2 regions of the Blautia sp. Marseille-P2398 genome follow, and region 2 is predicted to be linked to the other one. Evidence: a T-box and tRNA genes for the amino acid it is inferred to sense, from the RefSeq annotation. Region 2 holds a T-box; the other holds one or more tRNA genes.
What was found. The T-box of region 2 lies ahead of pheS (phenylalanine--tRNA ligase subunit alpha). A T-box ahead of a tRNA ligase gene usually reads a tRNA of that ligase, here a tRNA-Phe.
Positions count from the first base shown of each region.

Region 1: it has a tRNA-Phe gene. The T-box ahead of pheS (phenylalanine--tRNA ligase subunit alpha) is inferred to sense a tRNA for this amino acid. The anticodon was not compared.

Region 1 is NZ_CAXSTD010000006.1:161,193-177,273, forward strand. It holds gene ACESZG_RS09005 (hypothetical protein) at 1-307, opposite strand, end outside; gene ACESZG_RS09010 (glycoside hydrolase family 3 C-terminal domain-containing protein) at 393-2,513, opposite strand; gene ACESZG_RS09015 (response regulator) at 2,594-4,153, opposite strand; gene ACESZG_RS09020 (sensor histidine kinase) at 4,146-5,945, opposite strand; gene ACESZG_RS09025 (carbohydrate ABC transporter permease) at 6,068-6,916, opposite strand; gene ACESZG_RS09030 (carbohydrate ABC transporter permease) at 6,920-7,822, opposite strand; gene ACESZG_RS09035 (extracellular solute-binding protein) at 8,118-9,482, opposite strand; gene ACESZG_RS09040 (transposase) at 9,706-9,993, shown strand; gene ACESZG_RS09045 (extracellular solute-binding protein) at 10,658-12,043, opposite strand; gene ACESZG_RS09050 (iron-containing alcohol dehydrogenase) at 12,399-13,583, shown strand; tRNA gene ACESZG_RS09055 (tRNA-Phe) at 13,700-13,772, shown strand; gene ACESZG_RS09060 (DUF6783 domain-containing protein) at 13,846-13,950, opposite strand; gene ACESZG_RS09065 (O-acetylhomoserine aminocarboxypropyltransferase/cysteine synthase family protein) at 14,068-15,351, shown strand; gene ACESZG_RS09070 (3D domain-containing protein) at 15,455-16,081, opposite strand, start outside.
Region 2 is NZ_CAXSTD010000001.1:330,765-346,845, reverse strand. It holds gene ACESZG_RS01655 (sulfide/dihydroorotate dehydrogenase-like FAD/NAD-binding protein) at 1-301, shown strand, start outside; gene gltA (NADPH-dependent glutamate synthase) at 301-1,695, shown strand; T-box leader at 1,755-1,986, shown strand; gene pheS (phenylalanine--tRNA ligase subunit alpha) at 2,170-3,189, shown strand; gene pheT (phenylalanine--tRNA ligase subunit beta) at 3,294-5,711, shown strand; gene ACESZG_RS01635 (histidine phosphatase family protein) at 5,711-6,325, shown strand; gene ACESZG_RS01630 (MotA/TolQ/ExbB proton channel family protein) at 6,756-8,396, shown strand; gene ACESZG_RS01625 (OmpA family protein) at 8,412-9,344, shown strand; gene ACESZG_RS01620 (methionyl aminopeptidase) at 9,553-10,428, shown strand; gene rplS (50S ribosomal protein L19) at 10,555-10,902, shown strand; gene lepB (signal peptidase I) at 10,976-11,581, shown strand; gene ylqF (ribosome biogenesis GTPase YlqF) at 11,588-12,433, shown strand; gene ACESZG_RS01600 (ribonuclease HII) at 12,430-13,185, shown strand; gene ACESZG_RS01595 (YraN family protein) at 13,299-13,664, shown strand; gene pgeF (peptidoglycan editing factor PgeF) at 13,725-14,576, shown strand; gene ACESZG_RS01585 (ribose-phosphate pyrophosphokinase) at 14,706-15,875, opposite strand.

The sequences.
Region 1 (16,081 bases), on a different contig from region 2:
CCGGTTCCTGTTTAATCTGAAATACTTCTTCGCCGTCCTTTACAATGGAAAATCTGCGAATGGAATAGACAGACATTCTTGGATGTTCTACAGTTTTTAAATCTGTATTTTCTGTTTTATCATCTGTCTGATCAGCAATTTCTTCTTCCACAGCTGCATCTTCTGCTTTTGGCTCTTCTGCAGTCTCAGAGTTTTGTTCTGCTTCATCTGCCCATACAGGACAGGATATAACTGCTGTGCCTGCTGCACCGGCAGTAAACATGGCTGTCATTCCAAGAAGTAATATTTTTTTAATTTTGTTTTTCATGTCTGTGTTCCTCCTGTCCATATATAATATGGTTTTTATTTTATGTTACTTTTCGCAATTGAAACAGAATACTTACTCCGTTCGGTTAAAGTGCAATTTCTATCTCAGCAGGCTTATGTCCTGTCAGTTCTGCACTTCTTGTATCCGGCTGGGATACTCCTGCAAATAAACGGAAATGTTTTCCTGCAATGTAACGATTTCCATCTTCATCAACTATATTCATTGCTTTATTAGAAATTGTAAATTCTACAGATTTCTCTTCTCCCGCTTTCAGAGATACTCTCTTAAATCCGCAGAGACTGTAGTTACGAACTGCAAGCGGAGAATCAAGGTCTTTGATATACACCTGAACAACTTCATCTGTATCTACTGTTCCATTGTTCTTAACAGTTGCTTTTAACACGATATCGGACTCTGCTGATACTTCACCGACAACCTCTGCTTCTGTTACGCAGGTATCACTGTATGTAAGTCCGTATCCAAATGGATAAAGTGCCTCTTTTTCCATATAACGGTAAGTTCTGTTTTTCATAGAGTAATCTGTGAATTCCGGCATTCCTTCCAAGTCTTTATAGAAGGTTATCGGAAGTTTTCCTGATGGAGATTCTTTTCCGAAGAGAAGATCTGCTATTGCACGTCCGCCTCTTGCTCCCGGATACCATGCAAGAAGGATTCCATTACAGTTATCCTGCGCATAATTCAGGTCAATCGCACTTCCTGCCATCAGAACTACGATGGTAGGTTTTCCTACTGCTGTTACTTTCTCGATCAGTTCTTCCTGTACTTTCGGAAGATGAAGATCAACTTTGTCCCCGGATGCATCACTGTTTCCGGTATCTCCTTCTTCTCCCTCCAGAGTCTCATTAAGACCTACGCAGAGTATGACTACATCGCTGTTTTCCGCTGTAATTACTGCCTCAGAAATTCTGTCCTGATCCCATGCCAGATTTTCAACTTTGTCTTTATATAAATCACATCCCTGAGAGTAAAGGATCCTTACATCGTCACCTGCTTCTTCACGGATTCCTTCAAGAACAGTAATATATTCTGAAGATGTTCCATGATAATTTCCAATAAGAGCTGCACGGCTATCTGCATTCGGGCCGATGACACCAATAGTATTTACTTTTGTTTTATCAATCGGAAGAACTCCATCATTCTTCAGAAGTACGCAGCTCTTTCTTGCCATCTTAAGAGCTTCATCAATGTGCTCTTTGCACTCTACCACACTATACGGTATCTTATCATATTCACTTCCGTCAAACAGGCCCAGCAGATATCTGGTTGTCAGCAGTCTTACTGCGGATTCTGTAATTTTCTCTTCTGTTACCAGTCCATCCTGATAAGCTCCCATCATATGAAGATATGTATTTCCACAGTTCAGGTCACAGCCTGCATTTAATGCCATAGCAGCGGACTGTCTTGGTGTGGAAGTTACCATGTGATGTTCATGAAAGTCACGGATTGCCCAGCAGTCAGAAGTATAATGACCTTCGAATTTCCATTTTCCTCTCAGGACATCTTCCATAAGATATTTATGTGCACAGCAGGGTTCTCCGTTTGTCCTGTTATAAGCACCCATTACAGCCTCAACATCCGCTTCTGTTACAAGCGCTTCAAAAGCCGGAAGATATGTTTCCCACATATCCTTCATGCTTGCCTGTGCATCAAATTCATGTCTGAGCGATTCCGGACCGCTGTGCACTGCATAATGCTTTGCACATGCTGCCGCTTTCATTACAGGTCCATCACCCTGGATTCCTTCTACGAATTTCACGCCAAGTCTGGACGTCAGATATGGATCCTCACCATAGGTTTCATGCCCTCTGCCCCATCTCGGATCTCTGAAAATGTTTACATTGGGGGACCAGAAAGTAAGACCCTTGTAAATATCTCTGTCTTCTTTTGCAGAATATGCATTGTATTTTGCTCTTCCCTCAGTTGCAATGATATCGCCAACTTTTTTCATCTCTTCATCGTCAAATACTGCAGCCATCGCAATTGCCTGTGGGAACATGGTTGCCACACCTGCTCTGGCCACTCCATGCAGTGCTTCATTCCAGTAATTGTATGCCGGAACACCCAGTCTTTTCACGGGAGCAGCATCGTATTTTAACTGGGAAGCCTTCTCCAGAAGCGTCATCTGTGATACCAGTTTTTCTGCTTTTTTTCTTGCTTCTGCTCTTTCTTTTCTGTGATCTTTCATTTCAGATCCTCCTGTTTATATAATTTGATAATTATTCAGCAGGTATTAACAAAGCCTCAGCGCAGCCCGCTACTCCTGCATTATGTATTCTGCATTTCTTCTCTGTATTTCGTCGGAGATTTTCCTGTATGTTTCTTAAATGCCAGTGAGAAATAATTCGTATCTCTGTATCCTACCATCATAGCAATCTTTCCAGTCTTGATGCTGGTAGTTTCCAGAAGGCTCTTCGCCTTCTCAATCCTCTTTCTGACAATGTATTCATTACATCCTTCACCTGTAATCCGCTTAAATAATCTGGAGAAATAATTCGGTGTGATATAGAGACTTTCCGCAATGCTGGAAACCGAAATATCCTCTGCAAGATGCTCATCTATATAGTGTCTGGCATTGGAAATGGTATAATGTACATCCTCTTCATCATTTTCAATGAGCTGCTCAATAAACATTCTCGTAATCTCACAGGCCTCTTCTTTTCCTGCTGATGACAGACTCTTGGAGAGTGCATCCAACTTTCCTTCTTCCACCTCACACGATACTTCCATGTAGGAAAAAATCAAAGAGGAGGCAATCTCGAAACAACATCTGCGCACAGCAGAAGGGGAAAGATTATAGGATTCTGTTGCCTTAATAAAGGTATTAAATGCCTTTAGTACATAATCTGGAGTTCCTATATTGGAAATCATGATATTTCGCAGTTCTGCATAGATTTCCCAGAAGATTTTCTTCTTGTTCTGAGCCCCCATCGTCTGTATAATGTCCTGAATATTCTTTTTTTCATGTTCCAGAAGATATCTGGCATCATTGTAGGAAATTGCCAGATTTTCAAATCCTTGCACAGCACTTCCAACCGTAATCTTTGGTTTATATTCAAATTCATCCTTCAGCACATCCGACAATTCTTCAATCTGTTCCAGAACGCTGTCGTCATCATCTTTTTCAAAACAGACAATCGCAATCGTACCGTCATCATCTACAAATGTGATTCCTCTGTTTTGGGAATCCACCATGCTCATGCAGACATTTTTAACAGTCATTGCACGGAATTTTCCGTCATTCTGCTGTTCTGTATACATTCCCTGTTCCAGAAGAATCAGGCTCATTTTCTGCTTAATATCAAACTGAAAATCTTTCTGGAGAATATACAACTGCATTTCTTTATCTGCTTTTGTATGCACCAAATTTCTCATGCACTGCTCCAGTCTCATCTGCACTACAGAGCCTTGAGAGCGCCACACTCTGGCCTGATTCTGCTCTTTGTTTTCCTGCTCTTTCAGTTCTTTTATCTGCTTTTCTATCGCATTGAAAAGATCATCTTCATCAATCGGTTTCAGGAAGAAATCCTGCACCTGAAGCCGCAGGCTCTCTCTTGCATACTCAAAATTATCAAAGCCTGTAAGCACGATCACACGCAGTTCAGGTACTGATTCTCTGGCCGCTTTAATCAGTTCCAGTCCTGTCATTTCTGTCATCTGAATATCTGTAACCATAATTTCAGGACCTTCTTCTTTAAGAATCTTCAAAGCCTCGTTTCCTGATGCAGCAGTAAATACGTCATCTACTTCCAGTTTCTTCCAGTCTATGGCATTTTTCATACCCATACGTATCATCTTTTCGTCATCAACAATCAGTACTCTATACACACGTCCACTCACCTCCTGCTGTATTCTTTTTGATTTCTGTCTGATATGGCAGATGGATCACGACAGTTACCCCACCCAAATCATTCTTCTGATAATTAAGACCATATCCCTCTCCAAAAAGAAGTTCAATCCTCTTGTTTACGTTTCGCACTCCATATCCAAAGGAATCCTCGTATCTGGAGAGCTGTTCATTCATTTCATCTATCTGTTCCTGACTCATTCCTGTGCCTGTATCTGATACCTTTATGATAACTTCATCCTCATTTTTATATGCTGTAAGATAAAGTGTACCTGTTTTTCCCTCTTTTACTTTCATTCCATGATAAATAGAATTCTCCACCAGTGGCTGCAGAGTCAGCTTCGGTATCAGGCTTTCTTCCACCTGAGATTCTACAACAATCTCACTTCCGATAATGTTGTCGTATCTCATGTTCTGGATAATCATATAATTCCTGATATGCTCTACTTCTTCTCTGATCGTGATCACGTCATGTCCTTTGCTGAGACAGATCCTGTAATATTTCGCCAGCGCCTTTACCATTGTGGAAATCTCTTTATTTCCTTCGGCAATCGCCTGCCAGTGGATACATTCCAGTGTATTATAAAGAAAATGCGGCTGAATCTGCGACTGAAGGGCATTAAAACGGATCTGCTCCAGCTGATGCTGTTCCAGTTTTACCTGTTCCATCAACACCTCGATTTCATCCATCATAGAGTTAAAACCAATTGCAAGCTTTGTGAAATCTTCACCCATATTGTCAACATTGATTCTTGTTCTCAGGGAACCTGTTGCAACATAATCCATATTAGATACTACCTTATTAAGGGGCTGATACATTTTCCTGACCAGTGCTCTTATAATAATGCTTACTATGATCAGCACTATGATCAGAACCAGAATCACAACAACCATTATATGGAATCCTGATTCCATCAGTTTATAAAAAGAAATCGAACTGACTACATAATAATTCCAGTTCTTAATCTTCTGGCATACATACATATTCCCATTCTTTGTAAATATCTGTATCCCTTTTTCCATCTCATCTATATAATTTACGTAACGGCCTGTCTCCTCTTTATCATTCGAAAGCAATATCATTCCACCTGTGTCAACTACTCTTGTTTCTGCTGAAGAATCTCCTACAGCCAGCATCCTCTGTACTGCCGGATCATCGAAATTCATGCACAGAAGCCCTCTTGCATCAGATACTTTTCTGGTATCATATAATGGATAATACAGACTCAATGTATATCTGTTCCCTTTATAATAATCGTTATAATAATCGTTATTATAGGAAACTTTCAGCGTTCCTTTCTGCGCATATTTGCTTCTCTCATATGCCTGGGGATACACTTCTTCAAACTGCGTAACTGATAAAGAACCCTTTCCTCTGTAGTAGTAACTTTTATAATCCGAACTGACAATGGCAGCAAAGTTCAGACTCTCATACATATTATTCAGATTCTCCAGCTTGCTGTAAACTGCATCAATGTCTGCTGTCTTCAGCTCATTTTTCTGCACCTGCCTGCAGTAATTCTGCACAGAATCATCCATGATCGTACCCAATACGATTTCTTTATATGAATCCATTGATCCCTTAAAAGATTCCGCAACTGTATTATTCTGCATCTGCAGAAGTTCTACAGACTGCTCTTTCATCGATGCTATAGAAAAAGTCAGAGAAACACCTGCAACCGTCAGCGTTACAATAAGAATACTGACGGTCACAAGTAAAAGTATTTTTTTATCAAATTTCCAGTGGCTGAATTTTGTTTTCCATTTGTTCATGTTGTCTTTCCTCATCTGTCACATAATTTCACATATACCCACATGATCAGGGGGGGATTTTACCTCCCCAATATCATACCATGTTCAATGGTAAATGGATACAACAGATTTCGCAGAAAGAATCAACCCTTTACAGCACCTGCAGTCATACCTTTTACCAGTTTATCCTGGAAAATAATAAACATGATAACCATTGGTAAAAGTGTTAATGTAAGAACCGCCATGATCATTGGTGTATTCATAGAATACTGTCCCTGAAATTCCCAGATTGCCAACGGCAGGGTACGATTCTGGGCAGACTGTGTCAGTGTATTTACAAATGAGAATTCATTCCACATATTTACACCATTGTAAATTGCCAGTGTCGCCATTCCGGGTTTGGAAAGCGGCAGGATCATGGAGAAGAACATCTGAATCTTTCCACATCCGTCAATTTCAGCAGATTCTTCGATTTCTCTCGGAATCTCTTTCATAAAGCTGGTCAGGATAAATACGGAAATCGGAACTGCGAATGCGACATACGGTCCGATCAGTGACCAGATTGTATCATAAAGTCCTGTTGACTTTGACATTTTGAATACAGGGATCAATGTAATATGTACAGGAATAGACATACAGGCTACAATAATCGCATAAATCGGCTGTGCCATTTTAAACTTAAATCTTGCCAGAGGATAAGAAGCGCATGCTGAAATAAACAGCAGCAGGATCAGGGAAATTGCAAGAACGATCACACTGTTCTTGAAGTAATTTGCAAACCCTCCTGTAAGTACCTCAGTGTAATTGGACCAGTTCAGTTGATCAGGAAGCTGGAATACACCCTTGGTAAGCATCTCAAATTTCTCTTTGAATGAGTTCAGCACCATGAATATAAAAGGTGTAAATGATACAATTGCTGCACCGATAGCAAGAACAAAAGCAATGACCCAAGCTATGATGCTTTTTCTTCTACTTTTCTTATAGCTGTCCATCCCTTAATCCTCCTGTTTTCCGTTTATAAGTTTCATAGTAATCATAGATACCATTGTAATCAGGATAAACATACCTCCTGCAATGGCTGAGCCATAACCCATGTTAAAGTTCTTGAATGATTCTTTGTACATATAGGTTGCCATCAGCTCTGTAGCAGTACCAGGACCGCCACCTGTCATAACATAGATCAGATCGAAGTATTTCAGAGATCCAACCATTGAAAGGATAGCTGCACTCTTAATTGACGGAATAAGAAGTGGAAGTGCAATCTTCCAGAAATACTGTCCTCTTGTAGCACCATCGATTCTTGCTGCTTCAAATACATCATATGGGATGTTTGTATAACCAGCCATAAAGTAAACCATGTAGAATGGTGTAAACTGCCATGCAATGATAAGAATAACTGTGATCAATGCTAATTTCGGATTACCAAGAAGGTCAATGTTGCCCCCTCCGAACCATCCGGAAATTGTGCTGACAATACCTCCGTTTGTTGCAAGTGCGTATGTGAAAAGGAAACCAATTGCAACAGAAGACATAAGCATTGGAATAAACCAGATAACCTTGAAAATTGTAAGTTTCTTACCGCCAAAGTCAAGGAATGTTGCCATTGCAAGTCCTAACGGAATCTGGATAATGATAGATAGGATCATGATAATAACGTTGTTCTTAAATGCTATCCAGAATTTTGTATCTTTGATCAGTTTTGCCCAGTTTGCAAGTCCTACCATCTTCTTGTCTGCGGAAATACCATTCCACTGGTATCCGCTTGTAATAAATGTATCAATAATCGGATACGCGATAAATACTACTAATAAAATGATAACAGGTGCCAGAAAAAGTGCTGCTGTCTGACGTGTTTTTCTCTGTCTTAACTGAACCAGAGATATCCCTTTTTCATTCATTTTGGTGCCTCCTTTTTAATACTTTCTGATATTTGATCATCTGACCTAACGTATGCCAGAGTATGTTTGAAAAATGCTTTCGGAATATGTTAGAGATATATTTCTGAGATGGTTTTTATATATTTTCTGACATGCTGTCTGATATGTAATTTGACATTGAAATGATTTTTCAAGCACGCTCTGTGTACTCACATATTGTTTTTCAAGATAAAGGGTTCTGCACTTTCAGCATGTGCAGAACCCTTCTTTTCTACCCTTACTCAGGTCAGAATGAATGCCTGCTTTCCTTTAAAGATTATTCAGCATCATCTGCTGCTGCATCTGTAGCTTCTTCTGCAGTATCATCTGCTGCGCCGGAATCAGATTTGGTACTTAAATATTCGTCCATTGCTTTCTGCATTTCTTCCTGTGCTTCCTGAGGAGTCTTTGTCAGACCAAATACTTCCTGTAAGCCATCAAGATGTGCAGATGCAACAGATGTTGGCAGATACTGGTCATACCACAACTGGATAGAAGATGCTTCCTGGGCTGCATCAAAAATTTCCTTTACAACAGGGTCTTTGATGTGGTCTCCTGCATCTTTTACAGGAACAATCTTGTTGTTAGAGTATGTAATGTCTGCAACTTCATCAGATAAATGATCTGCTGCACATTCAAATGCTGCTGCAAGTTTATCACCTTCACAGTTGAAGGAAATGAACTGATCACCTACAGTACCGATCTGGATTGTAGGATCAGCATCGGAATCATCAATTGCAGGGAATGGGAACCAGCCGATCTTCTGATAGAATTCCTCACTGTCAGTCTGGAATGTTCCTGTATACCATGAGCCACAGAGAAGCATACCTGCTGTTTCCTGATACATTAACTGTTTTGCCTGTCCGTCATCTTCGCTTAAGGAGTTTACGCCATCCGGGAAGTATCCGTTGTTAACCCACTCCTGAATCTTCTCACCTGCTTTGATGAAGCAGTCATCTGTGAATTTACCGGTTCCTGCAACTGCATTCTGGAATGGTTCCAGTCCGCCATAACGTGCTGCCAGAGACATGAAGTACATGGAACCTGTCCATTTGGAAGCATTAGCAAGTGCAAAAGGTGTAATTCCGTTTTCTTTTAATGTTGCACAGATATTTTCCAGATCAGCTAATGTCTTCGGTTCTTCAAGTCCGTACTGTTTAAACATATCTTTGTTGTAGAAGATACCTGCCAGAGAAACATTCAGATATGGGATCGCATATACATGTCCGTTGTAGCTTCCCTGTTCAATAGCTGCATCCAGAAGTTTATCTTTAACATCGGACTGATCAAGAAGATCATCAATCGGCTGAGCAAATCCGGAATCAATATATTCATACATCGGACCACCGGACCAGCTTGAGTACATATCAGGACACTCACCGGAGCTCATCGCGATAACAAGTTTTTCCTTGTATGTATCGTTCTGGATGGCTACCTGATTTACAGTATAGCCTGACTTTGTTTCTTTGTTAAACTTGTCTACTGCTGCAGTAACAATATCTTTGTCCGGGCTCTCTACCGCGATATTCCAGTAAGTAATTTCTTTGTCGTCAGCTGCAAATGCAGTTGTCTGCGCTGCCATCGGTACCACCATAGCTGCTGTCATGGCAAGTGCCATAATCTTGCACATTCTTTTTTTCATTTCTTGTTTCCTCCTTTTTTATTCACTTTGTATATTTAAGTGTATTTATCATAGCATTCCATTCACATAATGCCCATAAAATATTCTGTCCAAAATCTATAAATTTCTGTCTTTCCGTTTTCTGTGTGCAGAAAATTATAGATATCTGTACTGGAATCTTTCCAAAAATGTCTTCTGAGAACCAGCAAAAATTACTTTCAAATTTTAATTTTTTTATTATTTTTTGACTATACTTGTTATAGCTGATCGAGGTTATGAGTCTTTCAATAGCATGGCACATATACAAAAGAAAGGCTGGTTCTTTCTCATACGTGTCAAAGATGGTATTAACGGCATCAAAAATGGTTTAGATTTGCCAGCTACAGACTGTTTTGATACCGATATTTGTCTGAAGCTCACAAGAAAACAAACGAATGAAGCGAAGGAATTATTAAAAGATAAAAATCATTATCGCTTTATTTCAGCAACACAACCATTTGATTACTTGCCACTAAAAAACAAAAATAAGTGATCCCACAGTATTTATGAGTTGAAATTTAGGATTGTAAGATTTCCCATTTCAGAAGGTGTTTATGAAACAATAGTTACAAATCTTGACAGTACAAATTATTCGTCAGATGAGCTAAAAAAACTATATGCTACACGATGGGGAATTATGCAGATATCGGCATATGGCCGATAGAAATGTTTTTCCGCCAGTGTAAGGATAAAATGGCACTGGACAGCTACCAGATACGTTCTGCGCAGGGAATCCAAAGATATTGGCTACTCATGTCAATTGCACATTTTATGTGAGTGGCAGGGACTGGTGAATTCTGTTCTTTCGAAAAAGGCTACCACCGAATTGGAAGTATTATCCAGACAGAAAAATATCAGTATCTCTTCCAATGCGCAAAAGAAAGTAATGATTTTGATGCATTTATGAAGTTAGCGGGATAATTTTGTGCAATTTTTCAAATTTGCTCATTTATAGTACTACTAATAAAATGATAACAGGTGCCAGAAAAAGTGCTGCTGTCTGATATGTGATTTGACATTGAAATGATTTTTCAAGCACGCTCTGTGTACTCACATATTGTTTTTCAAGATAAAGGGTTCTGCACTTTCAGCATGTGCAGAACCCTTCTTTTCTACCCTTACTCAGGTCAGAATGAATGCCTGCTTTCTTTTAAAGATTATTCAGCATCATCTGCTGCTGCATCATCTGCTGCTGCATCATCTGTAGCTTCTTCTGCAGTATCATCTGCTGCGCCGGAATCAGATTTGGTACTTAAATATTCGTCCATTGCTGTCTGCATTTCTTCCTGTGCTTCCTGAGGAGTCTTTGTCAGACCAAATACTTCCTGTAAGCCATCAAGATGTGCAGATGCAACAGATGTTGGCAGATACTGGTCATACCACAACTGGATAGAAGATGCTTCCTGGGCTGCATCAAAAATTTCCTTTACAACAGGGTCTGAAATGTGGTCTCCTGCATCTTTTACAGGAGCAATCTTGCCGGTAGAGTATATCATGTCTTCAACTTCATCAGATAAATGATCTGCTGCACATTCAAATGCTGCTGCAAGTTTATCACCTTCACAGTTAAAGGAAATGAACTGATCACCTACAGTACCGATCTGGATTGTAGGATCAGCATCGGAATCATCAATTGCAGGGATTGGGAACCAGCCGATCTTCTTCTGATAGAATTCCTCACTGTCAGTCTGGAATGCTCCTGTATAAAATGAGCCACCGAGCATCATACCTGCTGTCTCCTGATACAGTAACTGTTTTGCCTGTCCGTCATCTTCGCTTAAGGAGTTTACGCCATCCGGGAAGTATCCGTTTTTAACCCACTCCTGAATCTTCTCACCTGCTTTGATGAAGCAGTCATCTGTGAATTTGCCGGTTCCTGCAACTGCATTCTGGAATGGTTCCAGTCCGCCATAACGCGCTGCCAGAGACATGAAGTACATGGAACCTGTCCATTTGGAACCATTAGCAAGTGCAAAAGGTGTAATTCCGTTTTCTTTTAATGTTGCACAGATATTTTCCAGATCAGCTAATGTCTTCGGTTCTTCAAGTCCGTACTGTTTAAACATATCTTTGTTGTAGAAGATACCTGCCAGAACAACATTCATATATGGGATTGCATATACATGTCCTTTGTAGCTTCCCTGTTCAATAGCTGCATCCAGAAGTTTATCTTTAATATCGGACTGATCAAGAAGATCATCAATCGGCTGAGCAAATCCGGAATCAATATATTCATACATCGGACCACCGGACCAGCTTGAGTACATATCAGGACACTCACCGGAGCTCATCGCGATAACAAGTTTTTCCTTGTATGTATCGTTCTGGATAGCTACCGAATTTACAGTATAGCCTGACTCTGTTTCTTTGTTAAACTTGTCTACTGCTGCAGTAACAATATCTTTGTCCGGGCTCTCTACCGCGATATTCCAGTAAGTAATTTCTTTGTCGTCAGCTGCAAATGCAGTTGTCTGCGCTGCCATCGGTACCACCATAGCTGCTGTCATGGCAAGTGCCATAATCTTGCACATTCTTTTTTTCATTTCTTGTTTCCTCCTTTTTTATTCACTTTGTATATTTAAGTGTATTTATCATAGCATTCCATTCACATAATGCCCATAAAATATTCTGTCCAAAATCTATAAATTCCTGTCTTTCCGTTTTCTGTGTGCAGAAAATTATAGATATCTGTACTGGAATCTTTCTAAAATGTCTTCTGAGAACCAGCAAAAATTACTTTCAAATTTTAATTTTTTTATTATTTTTTGACTATTTTTCCATTATTTGCTTTAATATAAAAAGGAAGTCCCACCTACTGCTCATTACATTTTACAATTAAAGCAGAGGACTTACCTGATTCAGTTAACCTTTCAATCTATAGGAGGTCGTTTACATATTATGAGAAATTTTGAATATTATACACCAACACAGGTTCTCTTTGGCAAAGATACCCACCTTCAGGCAGGTTCCCTGCTGAAGAAGTATGGAGCAAAAAAAGTTCTGATCCATTATGGAGGTCAGAGTGCTGTCCGTTCCGGACTGATTGATGAGATCACTTCTAATCTGAAAGAAGAAGGTCTTGAATACATCACCCTGGGTGGTGTTATTCCTAATCCACTTCTTTCCAAAGTCCGCGAGGGAATCGAATTATGCCAAAAAGAACATGTAGACTTTATCCTTGCTGTAGGAGGAGGAAGTGTTATTGACTCTTCCAAAGCCATCGGCTATGGCGTTGCCAATCCGAACAATGATGTCTGGGATTTCTGTCTGAAAAAAGCTGTTCCAACCGGCTGTCTGCCCATTGGTGTCATCCTTACAATTGCAGCTTCCGGAAGTGAAATGAGCAGTTCCAGTGTTATCACAAATGAAGAAACAAAAGAAAAACGTGGATGTGCAAAGACAGATTACTGCAGGCCGAAATTTGCCATCTTAAATCCACGTCTCACCTACACACTCCCACAGTATCAGACAGAAAGCGGATGTGTAGATATCCTCATGCACACCATGGAGCGATATTTTGTAAATATTGAAACTATGGAGATTACAGACAGCATCAGCGAAGCTCTGATGCAGACAGTCATTTACAATGCCCGTATTCTTATGAAAGAACCAGACAATTACAGCGCCAGGGCAGAAATTATGTGGGCAGGAAGCCTTTCCCACAACGGTCTGACCGGATGTGGTACAGGTGGTGGTGACTGGGCATGCCACCAGCTTGAACATGAACTGGGAGGTGTCTACAATGTAACTCACGGAGCAGGTCTGGCAGCTATCTGGGGAAGCTGGGCACGATACGTCTACGAGGTGAACCCTGAACGTTTTGCTCAGTTTGCCACCAATGTATTTGACATTCCATGTGGAACTGATTATAAAGAAACAGCCCTTGCAGGAATTGAAGCAATGGAAAATTTCTTCCGGTCTGTAGAAATGCCCACCAGTTTACATGAACTGGGTCTGGATCTCACAGATCAGCAACTTCATGATCTTGCATTCAAATGCAGTTTTGAGGACACTCGCACCATTGGAGTCTTTAAACAGCTCAATATGAGAGATATGGAAAAAATCTACCTTATGGCAAGATAAAATAAATTTTTGTTATAATTTTCTCTTTTTTCGCAAAAATCATAAAAATTACTTGCATTCAAACAATCAATATGCTATGATAAGGTCTGTGATACACAACAGTTCACAGACCAAATGCCCAGATAGCTCAGTTGGTAGAGCAGAGGACTGAAAATCCTCGTGTCGCTGGTTCGATTCCGGCTCTGGGCATTTTTTATTTTTTATTATCTTTTTTCTTTTTTTGCTCATGGCTGGTTAGAAAAAGCCTGAGCATTTTTTTATTTCATTTTTTAATATTGTCTTCTCTCACTTTCAGCAGTATAATTTTTCCAGAGTATGTTTGAAAAATGCTTTCCGCAAGATGTGCGTCACAATTTGTGGGAATGATTTTTCAAACACGCTCTAAGACTATCATGAAATTTTGTATCAATATCATCACAATTTTCCCAATATTAATACAATATTTTATTGAAGCAATATTTCACATAAGAAAGGAACTAAACTCATGAGTGACTTTAAAGTCGAGACTAAATGTCTCCATTCCGGTTACACTCCATCTAAGGGTGAACCATGCGCACTCCCGATTTATCAGAGTACCACTTATAAATATGATACTACTGATGAAATGGGACAGCTCTTCGATCTTAAGGCAGAAGGATACTTCTATACCCGTCTGCAGAACCCCACAAATGATGCTGTAGCAGCAAAAATTGCAGATCTGGAGGGTGGTGTTGCCGCTATCCTTACCTCTTCCGGACAGGCTGCCAACTTCTATGCAGTCTTCAATATCTGCGAAGCAGGTGATCATGTTGTGGCGGCTTCTACTATTTACGGAGGAACCTTTAACCTCCTGGCTGTTACCTTCAAAAAGCTTGGCATTGACTGCACTTTCGTTGACACCGATGCTAGCCCTGAAGAAATTGCAGCTGCCTTCCGTCCTAATACAAAGGTACTTTTCGCAGAGACCATCGCAAACCCGGCCCTGGTAATTCTTGATATTGAAAAATTCGCAAAGGTTGCTCACGAACATGAAGTTCCGCTTATTGTAGACAACACCTTCGCTACACCTGTAAACTGCCGTCCTTTTGAATGGGGAGCTGATATCGTCACCCATTCCACAACCAAATATATGGACGGACATGCTGTGCAGGTTGGCGGAGCTATCGTTGACAGCGGCAACTTTGACTGGGATGCCTATGGACATAAATATCATGGACTGACTGAACCGGATGAATCTTATCATGGTGTTATTTATACTAAACAGTTTGGAAAGAAGGCTTATATCACAAAGGCAACCTCTCAGCTGATGCGTGACCTTGGCTCCATCCCGTCTCCTACAAACTGTTTCCTGTTAAACCTTGGACTGGAAACTCTTCCTCTGCGTGTAGAACGTCACTGCTATAATGCACAAAGAATTGCAGAATTTCTGAATGCTCATGAGAAAGTATCTCACGTAAACTATGCAGGACTTCCTGATGACAAATACTATGCACTTGCTCAGAAATACATGAACGAAGGCAGAACCTGCGGTGTTATCTCCTTTGAACTGACAGGTGGCCGAGAAGCTGCAGTCCGCTTTATGGACAGCTTAAAGCTTGCCACCATCGCAACGCACGTAGCAGCATCCAAAACCATGATCCTGCATCCTGCAAGCCATACTCACCGCCAGATGAACGATGAACAGCTTGTGGAAGCCGGCGTATCACCGGGAATGATCCGTCTCTCCGTTGGTATTGAAAATGTTGAAGACATAATTGCTGACATCGAACAGGCATTAAAAAACGCTTAAAAATCAAATTCAAAAAATCCGACAAAACTTCTGAAATGATTTTATCATTTTCTGGTTTTTGCCGGATTTTTACTATTTTATCCAAAAATATTCTTCAGAATTTTTACTCAAGCAGATATACGTCTGTATAATATACGCCTTTATCTTCCCCTTCCTGATGAGTGGCAACATAAATATCAATACAATTATGTTTAATCGCACCGCCACAGTCCTCAGCCACATAAACCTGTCCATTGATCACAACTTTCGAACCATATGGAATCTGTGTAGGATCTACAGCAATCGTACGATTCGTCGTAGCCGTCACACCTGTGGAGGTAACCCCATTCGCCCAGGGGCCACAGCAGATACTACATGGACAGTAATGTGTGATCTTAAACGTTCCAAGAGGTTTCAGTGTTGCATCAGAAGACACAGCAATAGGAGTTCCTACCTGAACACCACTGACAGCCGCTCCTTTTGAAGCAGTTACACCATCCACAGCCTCTGCAAAAACGCCTTTGCCTTCACTTTTATGAATTGTTCCTGCTTCTTCACCGTCTACTTTAGCGACCTTTGACTCCTCTGTTTTCTCCTCTGCTGCTGTATTCTCCAGAACACTGGTAGGAATATATCCAATGCCTCTTTTTCCATTCTCTTTTTTATAGTAAATCTGACTCCAGATGCCATTTACTGTAGCCAGGCGCTTCACTTCATCCTCCTGAATGACCTCACCTACTACCTGTCCATC
Region 2 (16,081 bases):
GATGATCATGATGAAATTTGTCTGTCTTCTTACCAAGAAGCTTGGCATTCATACAATTGTCAGCATGAACCCGATCATGGTTGACGGAACAGGTATGTGTGGCGCATGCCGTCTTCAGGTTGGCGATGAGATTAAGTTTGCATGTGTAGACGGACCGGAATTCGACGGACATCTCGTTGATTTCGACCAGGCTATGAAGAGAAGCCAGATGTATAAGACTGAAGAGGGACGTGCATTACTGAAACTTCAGGAAGGTGATACCCATCATGGCGGATGTGGACATTGTGGAGGTGACAAGTAATGGCAGATGCAAAGATGTTAAAGAAAGTTCCTGTAAGAGAACAGGATCCAAAGGTGCGTGCAACAAACTTTGAAGAAGTTTGTCTTGGATACAATCAGGAAGAAGCAATGGAAGAAGCACAGAGATGCTTAGGCTGTAAGAAACCGAAATGTGTGGAAGGCTGTCCTGTATCCATTAATATTCCTGGATTTATTGAAGAGATTAAAGAGGGAAAGATCGAAGAGGCATACAAAGTGATCGGATTATCCTCCGCACTTCCGGCTATCTGTGGACGTGTATGTCCTCAGGAATCCCAGTGTGAGGGTAAATGTATCCGCGGAGTCAAAGGTGAAGCTGTTTCTATCGGTAAACTGGAGAGATTTGTTGCTGACTATGCTCTGGAACATGATATCAAACCTGTTGGAGCAGAAGTTAAGAACGGACATAAAGTTGCAGTGATCGGTTCCGGTCCTTCCGGACTTACCTGTGCAGGTGATCTTGCAAAAGCTGGTTATGATGTAACTGTATTTGAAGCTCTTCATGAACTTGGCGGTGTTCTTGTTTACGGTATTCCGGAGTTCCGTCTTCCGAAACAGAAAGTTGTTAAGAAAGAAATTGAAAAAGTTAAAGAATTAGGTGTTAAATTCGAGACTAATGTTGTTATCGGTAAATCCACAACAATCGATCAGCTGATCGAGGACGAAGGATTTGAAGCTGTATTTATCGGATCAGGTGCCGGACTTCCAATGTTCATGGGTATCCCGGGTGAGAATGCAAGCGGTGTATTCTCTGCCAACGAATATCTTACAAGAAGCAACCTGATGAAAGCTTTTGATGATTCTTATGATACACCGATCGCGGCAGGAAAGAAAGTAGCAGTTGTAGGCGGTGGTAATGTTGCTATGGATGCTGCCAGAACAGCTTTAAGACTTGGTGCTGAAGTACATATCGTATACAGAAGAAGTGAAGCAGAGCTTCCTGCACGAGCAGAGGAAGTTCATCACGCAAAAGAAGAGGGAATCATCTTTGATCTTCTTACTAACCCGAAGGAAATCCTTGTAGATGAGAACGGTCATGTAAAAGGTATGAAGGTTGTCAAGATGGAACTTGGTGAGCCGGATGCTTCCGGAAGACGTCGTCCGGTTGAAATTCCGGGATCTGAATATGACATGGATGTAGATACAGTTATCATGTCTCTTGGTACTTCCCCGAACCCTCTTATCTCTTCTACAACAAAAGGTCTTGAAGTCAATAAGAGAAGATGTATCATTGCTGAAGAAGAAACAGGTAAGACATCTAAAGATGGTGTATATGCCGGCGGTGATGCTGTTACAGGTGCAGCTACTGTTATCCTTGCCATGGGTGCAGGTAAAGCTGGTGCCAAAGGTATCGATGAATATCTTAAAAATAAATAATGTAAATGGTACTTGACAGATTTTGACGTCTGTGGCATGATTACTAGTGTTGATAATCATGAAAAGCTTAGAAGGTGTTTACAGGGATTTATTTTCCGTCAGAGAGAGGAAGCCATCGGCTGGAAGCTGCCTCAGGTTCAGATATTTCCTGAATTTCCCACCGGAGCCGCGTTTCTGAATGACAGTATTTACTGAGTAGGAAATGACGTTACTGCGCGTTAAGCAGACCGAGAGCCTGTAGAAAATGCAGGAAGCAGGGTGGTACCGCGGATATTTTACTCCGTCCCTTTAGTGGGACGGAGTTTTTTGTTTGCCAATTCTGCTATTATAACATGAATTGCGAGAACTGCTTTTGCAACGGAGCGATTTGTGGCTATCAAGTCAGAGTCAGATTTTACGTTACTGTTCATTCTGTTCTCAGTAACGATTTTTCTTCTCTGACATTATGACATAAAGGAGAAAGAGAACATGGATATGAAAGAAAGACTTCAGGAACTGGCTGAAGCAGCCGGAAAACGGATCAGTGAATCCGAAGGTCTGGAAAAACTGAACGAAGTACGTGTGGCATACCTTGGTAAAAAAGGTGAATTGACTGCAATTTTAAAGAGTATGAAAGATGTTGCACCGGAAGAGCGCCCGAAGGTTGGACAGCTTGTAAACGAAACAAGAAGCAAGATAGAAGCACTTCTTGATGAATCTAAACAGAAACTGGAAGAAGCAGCACGTGAAGAGAAGATAAAACAGGAAGTGATTGATGTGACTTTACCTGCAAAGAAAGCTAAAATCGGTCACCGTCACCCGAACACCATCGCCCTGGAAGAAGTAGAACGTATCTTTATTGGTATGGGTTATGAAGTAGTAGAGGGACCGGAGGTAGAGTATGCGGATTACAACTTTACTAAACTGAATATTCCGGAAAATCATCCGGCACGTGATGAACAGGATACTTTCTTTATCAACGATTCTATCCTTCTTCGTTCCCAGACTTCACCGGTTCAGGCACGTACTATGGAGAAAGGAAAGCTGCCGATCCGTATGATCGCACCTGGTCGTGTATTCCGTTCAGATGAAGTAGATGCAACACATTCTCCTTCTTTCCATCAGATCGAAGGTCTTGTTATTGACAAGAACATCACTTTTGCAGATCTTAAGGGAACTTTGCAGGAGTTTGCACAGGAATTATTCGGACCTGAGACAAAAACTAAGTTCAGACCACATCACTTCCCGTTCACAGAGCCAAGCGCAGAGGTGGATGTATCCTGCTTCAAGTGTGGTGGTAAAGGCTGCCGTTTCTGTAAAGGTTCCGGCTGGATTGAAATCCTTGGCTGCGGTATGGTTCATCCGAATGTATTGAGCATGTGCGGAATTGATCCGGAAGAATACACAGGATTCGCATTTGGCGTAGGTCTTGAACGTATTGCACTTCTGAAATATGAGATTGATGACATGAGACTGCTCTATGAGAATGATATCCGTTTCCTGAAACAGTTCTGATGAAATGACTGTCTGAAACAACAGAGCTATGCAGCCAAGAGGAAATTTCTGTCCGGGAAAGCTGCTATAAGTCTGAGCTATAATATAGAAAGAGGATTAACAAAATGAATACTTCATTATCTTGGATTAAAATGTATGTGCCGGATCTTGATGTGACAGCACAGGAATATACAGATGCCATGACACTGACAGGAACAAAAGTGGAAGGCTTTGAAAAACTGGACGCAGATCTGGATAAGATCGTGATCGGTCAGATTGAAAAAATTGAGAAACATCCGGATGCAGATAAACTGATCATCTGCCAGGTGAATATCGGAACAGAGACTGTACAGATCGTTACAGGCGCTCCTAATGTAAAAGAGGGAGATAAGGTTCCTGTTGTTCTTGACGGCGGACGTGTTGCCGGTGGACATGACGGAAAGAAAACACCGGGTGGAATTGAAATCAAAAAAGGAAAACTTCGCGGAATCGATTCCTATGGTATGATGTGTTCCATCGAAGAGCTGGGAAGCACAAGAGAAATGTATCCGGAAGCACCGGAATACGGAATCTATATTTTCCCTGAAGACGCTGTTGTAGGCGAGAGTGCGATCAAGGCACTGGGCCTGGATGATGTTGTCTTTGAATATGAAATCACATCCAATCGTGTTGACTGCTACGGCGTACTGGGAATTGCAAGAGAAGCGGCAGCTACGTTTAATGAGAAATTCTGTCCTCCTGTTGTAGAGTGTAAGGGAAATGATGAAAAAGCTTCTGACTATGTAAAAGTAACGGTAGAAGATTCGAAACTTTGTCCACGTTACTGCGCAAGAGTCGTAAAGAATGTTAAGATCGGACCATCTCCGAAATGGATGCAGAGATGTCTGGCTTCCAATGGAATCCGTCCGATCAATAATCTGGTAGATATTACAAACTATGTAATGGAAGAATTTGGTCAGCCAATGCACGCATATGATCTGGACAGGATTGCAGGAAAAGAAATCGTTGTACGTCGTGCAGAGAATGATGAGAAATTTGTAACGCTGGATGGACAGGAACGTACCATGGATGATCAGGTACTGATGATTTGTGACGGTGAGAAAGCAGTTGGTATTGCCGGTATCATGGGTGGAGAGAATTCTATGATCACAGACGATGTAAAAACTGTTCTTTTCGAGGCTGCATGTTTTGATGGAACAAATATCCGCCTTTCTTCCAAGAGAATCGGTCTGAGAACAGATGCTTCCGGTAAATTCGAAAAAGGTCTTGACCCGAACAATGCGCAGGCAGCTATCGACAGAGCATGCCAGCTGATGGAGGAACTTGGGGCAGGTGAAGTCGTAGGTGGAATGGTAGATATCTGCAATGAAGTAAGAGAACCATCCAGAGTTCCTTTCAAACCGGAGAAGATTAATGCTCTTCTTGGAACTGACCTGACACCGGAAGAAATGCTTGCTTATCTGGCAAAAGTAGAACTGACCTATGACGAAAAAACAAATGAGATCGTAGCTCCTACTTTCCGTCAGGATATCCATTATGTAGCTGATGTTGCAGAAGAAGTTGCAAGATTTTTCGGATATGATAAGATTCCTACTACTCTGCCTACAGGTGAAGCTACAACAGGTAAGCTTCCGTTTAAACTTCGTATTGAAGCAGTGGCACGTGATATTGCGGAATATTGTGGTTTCTCTGAAGGAATGACCTATTCTTTCGAAAGTCCGAAGGTATTTGACAAATTAAGACTTCCGGCTGACAGTAAGCTCCGTCAGGGAATCGTGATCAGCAATCCTCTGGGAGAAGACTACAGTGTCATGAGAACAACTACTTTAAACGGTATGCTCAGTTCTCTGGCTACGAACTATAACAGAAGAAATAAAGATGTACGTCTTTATGAACTTGGTAATGTATATCGTCCGAAAGCACTTCCTCTTACAGAACTTCCGGATGAGCGTATGCACTTTACACTTGGTATGTATGGAAACGGCGATTTCTTTGACATGAAAGGTGTATGTGAAGAGTTCTTTGAGAAAGTAGGAATGAGAGATAAAGTAGATTATGATCCAAACAGCGGAAAAACTTACCTTCATCCCGGAAGACAGGCAAATATGGTTTATGATGGTAAGGTTGTGGGCTATCTGGGAGAGGTTCATCCTCTGGTTGCAGATACTTATGGAATCGGTGATAAGGCATATGTGGCAGTGATTGATATCCTTACGGTTCTTGAATTTGCAAGTTTCAACCATAAATACACAGGAATTGCAAAATATCCTGCAGTAACCCGCGATTTAAGTATGGTCGTTCCGAAAACCGTTCTTGCAGGACAGATTGAACATATTCTGACTCAGAGAGGCGGAAAGATTCTGGAGAGTTATCAGTTATTTGACATTTATGAAGGAAACCAGATTAAAGGAGGATATAAATCCATGGCTTATTCTCTGGTATTCCGTCACCATGACAAGACTCTGGAAGAGAGCGAGATTACAGCTGCAATGAAGAAAATCCTGAATGGCCTGACAGATCTTGGAATCGAGTTGAGAAGTTAATGCTGATTTATGTATTAAGACATGGGATAACTCAGTGGAATAAACTGAAAAAAGTGCAGGGGGCAATGGATATTCCCCTTGCACCGGAAGGAATTGAACTGGCGAAAAGAACAGGAGAAGCATTAAAAGATGTTCCGTTTGATATCTGTTTTACCAGTCCTCTGGCAAGAGCGAGACAGACAGCACATTATGTGCTGGGAAACAGGCAGATTCCTGTTATTGAGGATAAAAGAATCCAGGAAATTGATTTCGGAGTTCTTGAAGGAAGCCGGTTTAAGGATGAACAAGGGAAGATCATCAGCCATGAAATGGAAATTTTCTTTGAAGAGCCACAGAAATTTGAACGTCCTCAAAACGGCGAAAACATTTCTGATATCCTGAAACGCACCAGAGAATTCTGGTTGGAGAAAACGACAGATCCTGCTCTGGCAGACAAAACAATTCTTGTTTCTTCTCATGGATGTGCAGTTCGTGCACTGCTTCAGAATGTCTATCAGGATCCGGAACATTTCTGGCATGGATGTGTGCCTCCAAACTGCAGTATCAATCTGCTTGAAGTAAAAGATGGAAAAGCCAGATTTCTGGAAGAAGATAAAGTTTATTCTGAAATATAACAATTCTGTAAAATAATCCGGTGGAAAACTGTGCTTTGAGTACAGCTTTTCTGCCGGACTTTTAATATATTTTGTTACTGTTTATACACCACTATCCCGAGACATACAAGCCAAAATTCCATTGCCGCAGGCAATCTGGAATGAATTTTGGCTGTTACTGTTCACTGGTAATATCCCGCGAGGTGTTTTTTGTGAGCGAAGGTCACAGAAAACCCGAGATATACCGCGCGAATTTATGCGATTAGCATAAATTCTGTGCATCGCGAAGCGTGTTACTGAGAACGGAGTGAACAGTAACTTTTGGCTACGTTACTGTGAACAGTAACTATATTTTTACTTGTGACAGATATGACGTTGTGATATGATATACGAAAAAGGAAATTGTCTGTAATTTTGTGCAGAATCTGCAAATAATCACAGGAGGTGTATTATGGGCAAAAAAATTATGAATACGGTTCTTTTTCTGGTGGTGCTTGGCGGATGTGTTGCCATGACGCTGCTGACCGGGAATGGTTCATCAGGCACGATGATTTATAACTTTGCATTCCTCGCTGTTATGGCTGTGATCTATCTGGCCGGACTGTTTGGCGGTATGTTTCGGGTAGACAGCATTGGAGAGGCTCTTGCAAGAGGAACGCAGGAGCTTTCCAGTATATTCAAAATACCCGGAAAAGCCAAAAGCGAAGATCTTTCCTGCCTGAAGGGGATGTTTGAACATAAATATCTGGATGACAGAATGGACAGCTTTGTAGATGCCATGGAGAAAAACCAGGAAGGAATCGGAGATGTTGAAGATTACATAAATGAGGACGAGATTGATCTTCATGTACATAAGAAGATTCTGGAAATGGCACCGGATATTTTTACCAGCCTTGGTATTCTTGGTACTTTTATTGGTCTGGTATGGGGGCTTAAGAGTTTTGAGCCATCCAGCTATGAGACAATGACTACCTCTGTATCTGCCCTGGTAGATGGTATCAAAGTAGCATTCCTTACTTCTATCTATGGAATTGCATTTGCACTGATCTACAGTTCCGGAATGAAAAGCGTTTATTCCGGAATGGATGCGAAGCTTCAGGGATTTCTGGAGAGATTTCATCTTTATGTACTTCCGGCGGCTGAGAGCGAGTCAAGAAACCTGATGCTTGCAAGTCAGAAGGTTCAGACAAAAGCCATGAAACAGATGGCAGAGCAGCTTACCTCACAGATGGCAGAGAGTTTTGAGAAAGCAATCAATCCTACTTTCCAGAAGATGACAGAATCTCTGGAGATTCTGACAGAATCTGTAACAAAATGTCAGGAGGATGTGGTTCAGGATATCCTGCGTACTTTTTTGCGGGAGATGAACGGTTCATTTAAAATGCAGTTCACAGATTTCAATGAAGCTCTTGTACAGCTGAAGGAAGCGCAGAAAGAAAATATTGATTATACTACAAGGCTCTATCAGACGATGAGTAATCAGCTGAATACCTCATATGCAAAACAGAGCGAAGCTATGAAAGACCTTGTAAATGAACTGGGACAGGTTCAGGGCCGTTATATGTCTACGGCAACAAGAATCACACAGGATAATCAGGAAATCCAGAAGCTTCAGCAGCAGGATTATCAGCGCATTGCGGATTATCTGCATGAATCCGAGAAATCTTCTGCCAAATTCTGGGTTGCCTGCAATCAGACAATGCAGAAATATGTGGAAGCTGCCGCGCAGGGAATGGAAAAGGTTTCGGCTGCAAATCAGGCAGGAAAAGATGTGCTTGAGGCTAACCGTAAACTGGTAGAACAGTTGGATGTAAAGATGAAAGACTTTGTATCTTATCAGAAGATGACTTACGAGACAATGGAAGAGGTACGCAGACTCTTTGCAGATATTTCTGTTCAGAAAGAAGACAACAATATTTATCTCTCAGGCGGAAAATCAGCTCAGAGTGCGGCACAGAAAGAATCTGTGGAGGAAGTACGCAAACTTCTGGAGGAACAGAGCGAGCGTCAGGAAGCACTTCTGGAGGAGATGAACAAAAATATGAAGAATATTTCCAAAAACCAGAAAGGTAAATTCAGCTTATTCAAATAAGAAAAGGAGAGAAATATGCGCAAAAGAAAGAAATCAGAAGAGGGCGGATTTAATGTCTGGCGGTCTTATTCTGATATGATGGCCGGTGTGCTGCTCCTTTTTATACTGATTATGTGTGTGACTCTTTTTCAGGCTCAGAAAAGTTATAATGAGAGTATTAAGGAGAGAGATGACAAGATAGCTCTTCAGGAGCAGTATACAGCGGAAATTCTGGCACAGCAGAGTGAGCTGGACGAGAAAAACAGCAAGCTGAGTTCCCAGGATGAACAGCTTGACAAGCAGAAAAAGCTTCTTGCAGAACTGGCAGCACAGTTAAAGGAACAGCAGGCCAGCCTTGATGAAAAAACATCTCTTCTTGCCACACAGCAGAAGAAAATTGATAATATTATCGGTGTCAAGGCAGATGTCATTGAAGCATTGCAGAAGGAGTTTTCCAAAAACAATGTAAGTGTTGATATTGATGCTCAGACAGGTGCTCTTACCCTCAATGCAAATGTATTATTTGACTATGATAAGTCAGAACTGACAGATGAGGGCAAACAGGAACTTGCAGATATCCTTCCGATTTACTGTAAGGTGCTTCTTCAGAAAGATTATAAGAAGTATCTGGCTGAGATCATCATTGACGGTTATACAGACACAGACGGAGACTATGATTACAATCTGGAGCTTTCTCAGAAACGTTCTCTCGCAGTTGCACAGTATTTGACGGAAATCAGGGAGAACTTCCTGAGTTCTGATGAGATTTCAGAACTTCAGAATTATCTGACCGTAAATGGTCATGGTTCAGCCAATCCGGTTCTGGATTCCGATGGGAATGTAGATAAGGATGCATCCAGACGAGTGGAAGTAAAGTTTCGTCTGAAAGATGATGAGATGATAAATGAACTTAATCAGATTATGAATACAGATAAGACTTCTGATTCTGAAAAATCCGGCAGCAATTAAACTGCCGGATTTTTCAATTCCGGAGTGTGTTTGAAAAATGCTTTGATGCAGATGCTTTATCTTACAATTCACGAAAGATAACGAGTAATTTTACCAATAACAGTTCACATTTCCGAGAGAAAATGTGGTATGATAAAACAGTACACAGTTTCCTGTAATGGTGATGATGCGCTGTACCCTACATAAGAAAAAAGAAAGAGGAATTATCATGTCTTTGAAAATTGGAAGAAACGATCCATGCTGGTGTGGAAGCGGAAAAAAATATAAAAAATGCCATGAGGCATTTGATGAAAAAATGGAAATAATGAAGCAGAAAGGATATGCAGTGATCGATCATGATCTGATCAAAACACCCGAACAGATCGCGAAAATAAAAGAAAGCTGCAAAATCAATATCGCAGTTCTTGATTATGTGGAAGAGCATATTAAACCAGGTGTATCCACTGAAGAGATTGACAGATGGGTACATGAAGAGACTGTACGGCATGGGGGAATCCCAGCACCGTTAAATTACGAAGGATTTCCAAAGAGCGTGTGTACTTCTGTAAATGAAGTGGTATGCCATGGAATCCCGGATGAAGAGCAGATTCTGAAAGAGGGAGATATTATCAATGTTGATGTATCTACAATATATAATGGTTATTATTCTGACTCGTCCAGAATGTTCTGCATCGGTAAAGTGAGTCCGGAGAAAGAAAAACTTGTCAAGGTCACAAAAGAATGTGTTGAGATTGGTATTTCCCAGGTGAAACCATGGACTCCGATCGGAAATATGGGAAGTGCAGTTCATAAACATGCAGTAGAAAACGGATATTCTGTAGTCAGAGAAATCGGTGGACATGGTGTGGGAGTTGAGTTCCATGAAGACCCATGGGTAAGCTTTGTTTCTGAAGAGAATACAGGTGTCCTGATGGTTCCGGGTATGATGTTTACCATAGAGCCGATGGTAAATATGGGAAGCGATGAAATTTATACGGATGAGATTGACGAGTGGACAGTCCGTACAGAGGACGGACTTCCTTCAGCCCAGTGGGAAGTAACTGTTCTGGTTACGGAAACAGGATGTGAAGTAATCTGCTGGTAAAAAATTTGCAAAAAGTATTGCAATACATCAGGCTATATAGTATAATCACAACTGTTGTGAAAAAAGATGGTCCTCTGTTACAGGATATGTATTAAGAACATCCATATAAGAATAGGAGAAAATACAATGAACGAAATTATCAAAAACATCGAAGCAGCTCAGTTAAAAGCTGAAGTACCGGCATTCAACACAGGTGATACTGTAAGAGTACACGCACTGATCAAAGAAGGAAACCGTGAACGTGTTCAGGTTTTTGAAGGAACAGTTCTCAAGAAACAGGGCGGAAGCAACAGAGCTACATTTACTGTAAGAAAGAGCTCTAACGGAGTAGGCGTTGAGAAAACATGGCCGCTTCATTCCCCACATGTAGTAAAAGTAGAAGTTATCCGTCGTGGTAAAGTACGTCGTGCGAAACTGAACTACTTAAGAGATCGTGTAGGTAAAGCAGCTAAGGTTAAAGAGCTTGTTAAATAATTTCATGAATTAGCAGAAGAAGGGACAATAACTTGTGTATTGTCCCTCTTTTTCCATCTGTCAGGAGATTTGGATGAATATCAGAAAATGGAAAGATAGTCCGGCACTGAAAGAGACCAGAGATATGCTGGAAATAAAACTTGAAGATAAAAAAGTCCGGGGAATCCTTAACTGGATATTTCAGATAGCGGTAGTGCTCATTTTTGGCATTCTGGCGGGAATTGCGCTGTTTCAATCAGTGACTGTACAGGAGAGTACCATGGAGCCCACACTGCAGGTTGGAGAACGCTTTTTTGTAAACAGGGCTGTTTATAAAGTATCCTCACCTGAACGGGGAGATATCATTGTATATAAAACCAGTGGAAGTGATGATGCGGCTCTGCATATCGGCCGCGTGATCGGTCTGCCCGGTGAGACTGTACAGATATCCAACGGAGCAGTATTGATCAACGGAGAAGTATATAATGAAAATAAGAATTTTCCTGAAATCAGTAATGCGGGATTGGCATCCGACGGAGTGTCTTTGGAAAGCGGTGAGTATTTTGTACTTGGCGATAACAGAAATAACAGTGAGGACAGCCGGTATGGTGATATCGGAAATATCAATAAGAAATATATTGTGGGAAAGGTATGGTTTGTCATTTCCCCGAAAGATAAATTTGGATTTTTGAAAGGTTAGGTGTATATGAACGTACAGTGGTACCCTGGTCATATGACCAAGGCAAAGAGACAGATGCAGGAGGACATTAAGCTGATCGATCTGATCATTGAACTTGTGGATGCCCGCGTACCTCTTTCGAGCAGAAACCCGGATATCGATGAACTGGGAAAAAATAAATCCAGACTGATTCTTCTTAATAAATCAGATCTGGCTGACGAGCGCCAGAATGAAGCCTGGAAAACTTATTTTCAGGCAAAGGGATTTTATGTTGTAAAAGTAGATTCCAGAAATGGTTCCGGAATGAAAGCAATCAATAATGTGATCCAGGAAGCATGTAAGGAAAAGATAGAAAGAGACAGACGCCGCGGTATTAAAAACCGTCCGATCCGCGCTATGGTAGTGGGAATCCCGAATGTAGGAAAATCTACATTTATCAATACCTTTGCAGGACGGGCCTGTGCAAAGACCGGAAACAAGCCGGGAGTTACGAAAGGAAAACAGTGGATCCGTCTGAATAAGGGAGTAGAACTTTTGGACACTCCTGGTATTTTGTGGCCGAAATTTGAAGACCAGCAGGTGGGAATCCGTCTGGCATGTGTAGGTTCTATCAAAGATGACATTCTGAATATGGAGGAACTGGCACTCTGGCTGATCGATTATCTGCGCGAAAATTATAAAGGGATTCTGGCAGAGAGATATCAGATCACAGAGGAGGGAACTTCTGTGGAAGTTCTGGAGGCGATTGCCAGAGCCAGAGGGTGTCTGAAAAAGCAGGAAGAGCTGGACTATGCCAAAGCTTCGCTGATACTGTTTGATGATTTCCGTTCTGGAAAAATGGGGCGGATCACATTGGAGTGGGCGCCATTATGAAAACAATAGCTGAGATTAAAGCCGAGTTTGCTGCAGCAGATATGAGCAGCTACCCGGCTTTATATGAAATTTATAAAGAAGATACAAGAAGTGGTGTGCAAAAACTGATCGCACAGTGCCGCAAAAAGGAAGCAGCTCTGGAAGCGGAGAAGCAGCGTATTGAAAATATGAAGGTATATGAGCATAAATATGAACATCTTGGTTATTTATGCGGAATTGATGAAGTGGGAAGAGGCCCTCTTGCAGGCCCGGTTGTGGCATGTGCAGTAATTCTGCCACAGGACAGCCGGATCCTTTATCTGAACGATTCCAAGAAACTCAGTGCTTCCAAAAGAGAAGAACTGTATGATGTGATTATGAGGGAAGCGGTTTCAGTAGGAATCGGTATGCGCAGCCCGGAGCGTATTGATGAGATCAATATCCTTCAGGCTACTTATGAGGCAATGCGGGAGGCGGTAAGTAAACTGGAAGTGGTTCCTCAGCTTCTTCTCAATGATGCAGTCACGATTCCTCAGATCACCATTCCGCAGGTTCCCATTATTAAGGGAGATGCAAAGAGTGTTTCCATTGCAGCAGCAAGTATTGTTGCAAAAGTGACAAGGGACAGAATGATGGAAGAATATGATAAAGTGTTTCCGGAATATGGTTTTGCATCAAATAAGGGATATGGTTCTGCCGATCATATTGCGGCACTGAAAAAATATGGAGAAACCCCGATCCACAGAAAGACCTTTATTACACATTTCATATAAACAGTCGCAAAAGGGTTACTATCCTTCAGTACACAGCAATACACTGAGTGATGCACAGTAACAACAAAAGATGCCTACATATAAATAATATAAAAAGAAATGGATGGAAGAATTTGCATAAAAATACCCGGTCTACCGGAAGTTGTTACGAACGAAAAGCTGCTGATTATCTGAAACAGCAGGGATTATTTATTCTGAGATATAATTACAGATGCAGATTTGGAGAAATCGATCTGATTGCCAGAGATGGAGAATATCTTGTTTTTGTTGAGGTAAAATACAGGAAAGACAATAGTTCCGGTTATTCGCTGGCTGCAGTAAATCCTGCTAAACAGAAAACCATATGTAAGGTGGCAAGGTATTTTCTTACAGTGGAATATCACAATGTGGATATCCCATGCCGTTTCGATGTGGCAGGAATTGACGGGGATGAAATACACTGGGTTAAGAATGCGTTTGAATATATTGCAATCCGCTAATAATTATAGAAACTGCTTTGATGAATAATCTGCCATACAGCAGGAAGGGAATAATGAAATATGAAGATAAAATGGAACAGTGAACAGATTCCAAAGATGAATGTAAAAAACAATAAAGATGTTACATTTCTTACATATCCCGCATATGAAGAAATGAACTGGCTTGTTCATGGATTCAGCACCCGCTTTGGCGGAGTGAGCAGAGGAATCTACAGTTCTATGAACCTGAGTTTTACAAGAGGTGATGAGGAGTCCTGCGTGAAAGAAAATTACAGAAGGATTTCTGATGCTATGGGATTTGATATGAACAGCATCGTTACATCTGATCAGACTCATACCAACAATGTGCGGAAAGTAACAGAGAAAGACCGCGGAAAGGGAATTGTGATCCCGCGTGATTATACAGATACAGATGGAATGATTACAAATGTTCCGGGGCTGGTTCTCGCAACCTTTTATGCGGATTGCGTTCCACTGTATTTTGCTGATCCGGCGAATCATGCGATCGGACTGTCTCATTCGGGATGGAGAGGTACGGTTCAGAAAATCGGTGCAGTTACCATAGAAAAGATGTCTGAAGAGTATGGAAGTAATCCGAAAGATCTGAAAGTGGCCATCGGACCGTCTATCTGTCAGGAGTGTTATGAAGTCAGCGAAGATGTGATTGAAGAATTTGAAAAGGTTTTTGATAAGAAATACCGGAACAAGCTGTTTTACAGAAAAGAAAACGGAAAATATCAGTTAAATCTGTGGATGGCAAACAAGATTATTTTTCTGGAAGCGGGAATCCCGGAAGAAAACATTTCCATGCCAAATCTCTGTACCTGCTGTAATCCTGAGTTTCTCTTTTCTCACAGGGCTTCCCATGGAAAAAGGGGAAATCTTGGGGCTTTTCTTGGCATACGTTCATAAAACCTGAAATTGTTATAAGCACAACAGTGCGAAGTGAGTAATCCTGAATTTGCAGATTAACTGTACAATACGAAAAAGGGGGGAGCTGGTTAACAGCTCCCCCCTTTTCGTATTCATCTGCCGGAAAAACTATCTGGAATTTACTTTTTCCATAAGAGACATGATCTTTTCGTTGCTGGAACGAACCTTCTCAACGGAAACATCATGATTGATGATATCAATGATGCTCGCAAGATATTTGCTCATATTTGCTTCTACATAATATGGTCTTTCGAGAAGTTCCGGAATGCGATAATTCAGGTTGGTTGTGATCACTCTGTCAAGCCAGCCTTTCTCGTAATATTCATCAAATTTATCCAGACCGTCTGTGAACAGACCGTAGGTAGTGCATACAAATACTCTCTTTGCGTTGCGTTCCTTTAACTGTTTGGCAACATCCAGCATACTTCCGCCGGAGGAAATCATGTCATCGATAACTACAACATCTTTGCCTTCTACGGAATCTCCGAGGAATTCATGTGCAACAATAGGATTCTTTCCATTGACGATTGTAGAGTAATCACGACGTTTGTAGAACATACCCATATCTACTCCAAGGATGTTGGAGAAATATACAGCTCTTGACATGGCACCTTCATCAGGGCTGATGATCATCAGATGGTCATTGTCAACACGAAGATCCGGCACACTCTTGATCAGAGCTTTTAAAAACTGATAAGTAGGGAAAAAGTTATCAAAACCATTCAGCGGAATAGAGTTCTGGACACGTGGATCATGGGCATCAAAGGTAATGATATTGGAAACTCCCATATCGCTTAATTCCTTCAGTGCCAGTGCACAGTCCAGAGATTCTCTTTTAGTACGTCTGTGCTGGCGGCCTTCATAAAGGAACGGCATAATTACATTGATACGGTGTGCCTTGCCTGTTGCAGCGGAAATAATTCGTTTAAGATCCTGGAAATGGTTGTCAGGAGACATATGGTTCTCGTGTCCGCATACAGTATAAGATTCGCTGTAATTGGTCACATCAACCATAATATAAAGGTCAGTGCCACGAACGGATTCTTTAATATAACCTTTACCTTCACCGGTTCCGAAACGGGGGCATTCACATTCTACAATAAATGATTCTTCGCTGTATCCCTGAGGAATAACACTAAGCTGTTTGCGTTCAACCAGCTCTTTACGGAATTTAACAAGTTTTCTGTCAACTTCTTCTGCAAGTTCTCTGCATCCAAGAGCTGCAATACGGATAGGTGCAACCGGCATGGATTTTTCCAACAATTCTATGTTTGGCATAATACTCCTCCTAAGTAGTGATTTTATACTCAAAAAATAGATTTCAATATAATATATAACATTTGCCCTAAAATACGTCAAGGAATTTATTGATTTTTTCTTTTACAATTGTTATGATATAAAAGATAGCGGATTCTGGGCGCAGGTATATTTTGTCCGGAATTACTGTCATATGATATCAGGAGTAAATGTCAGAAAGTAACTGT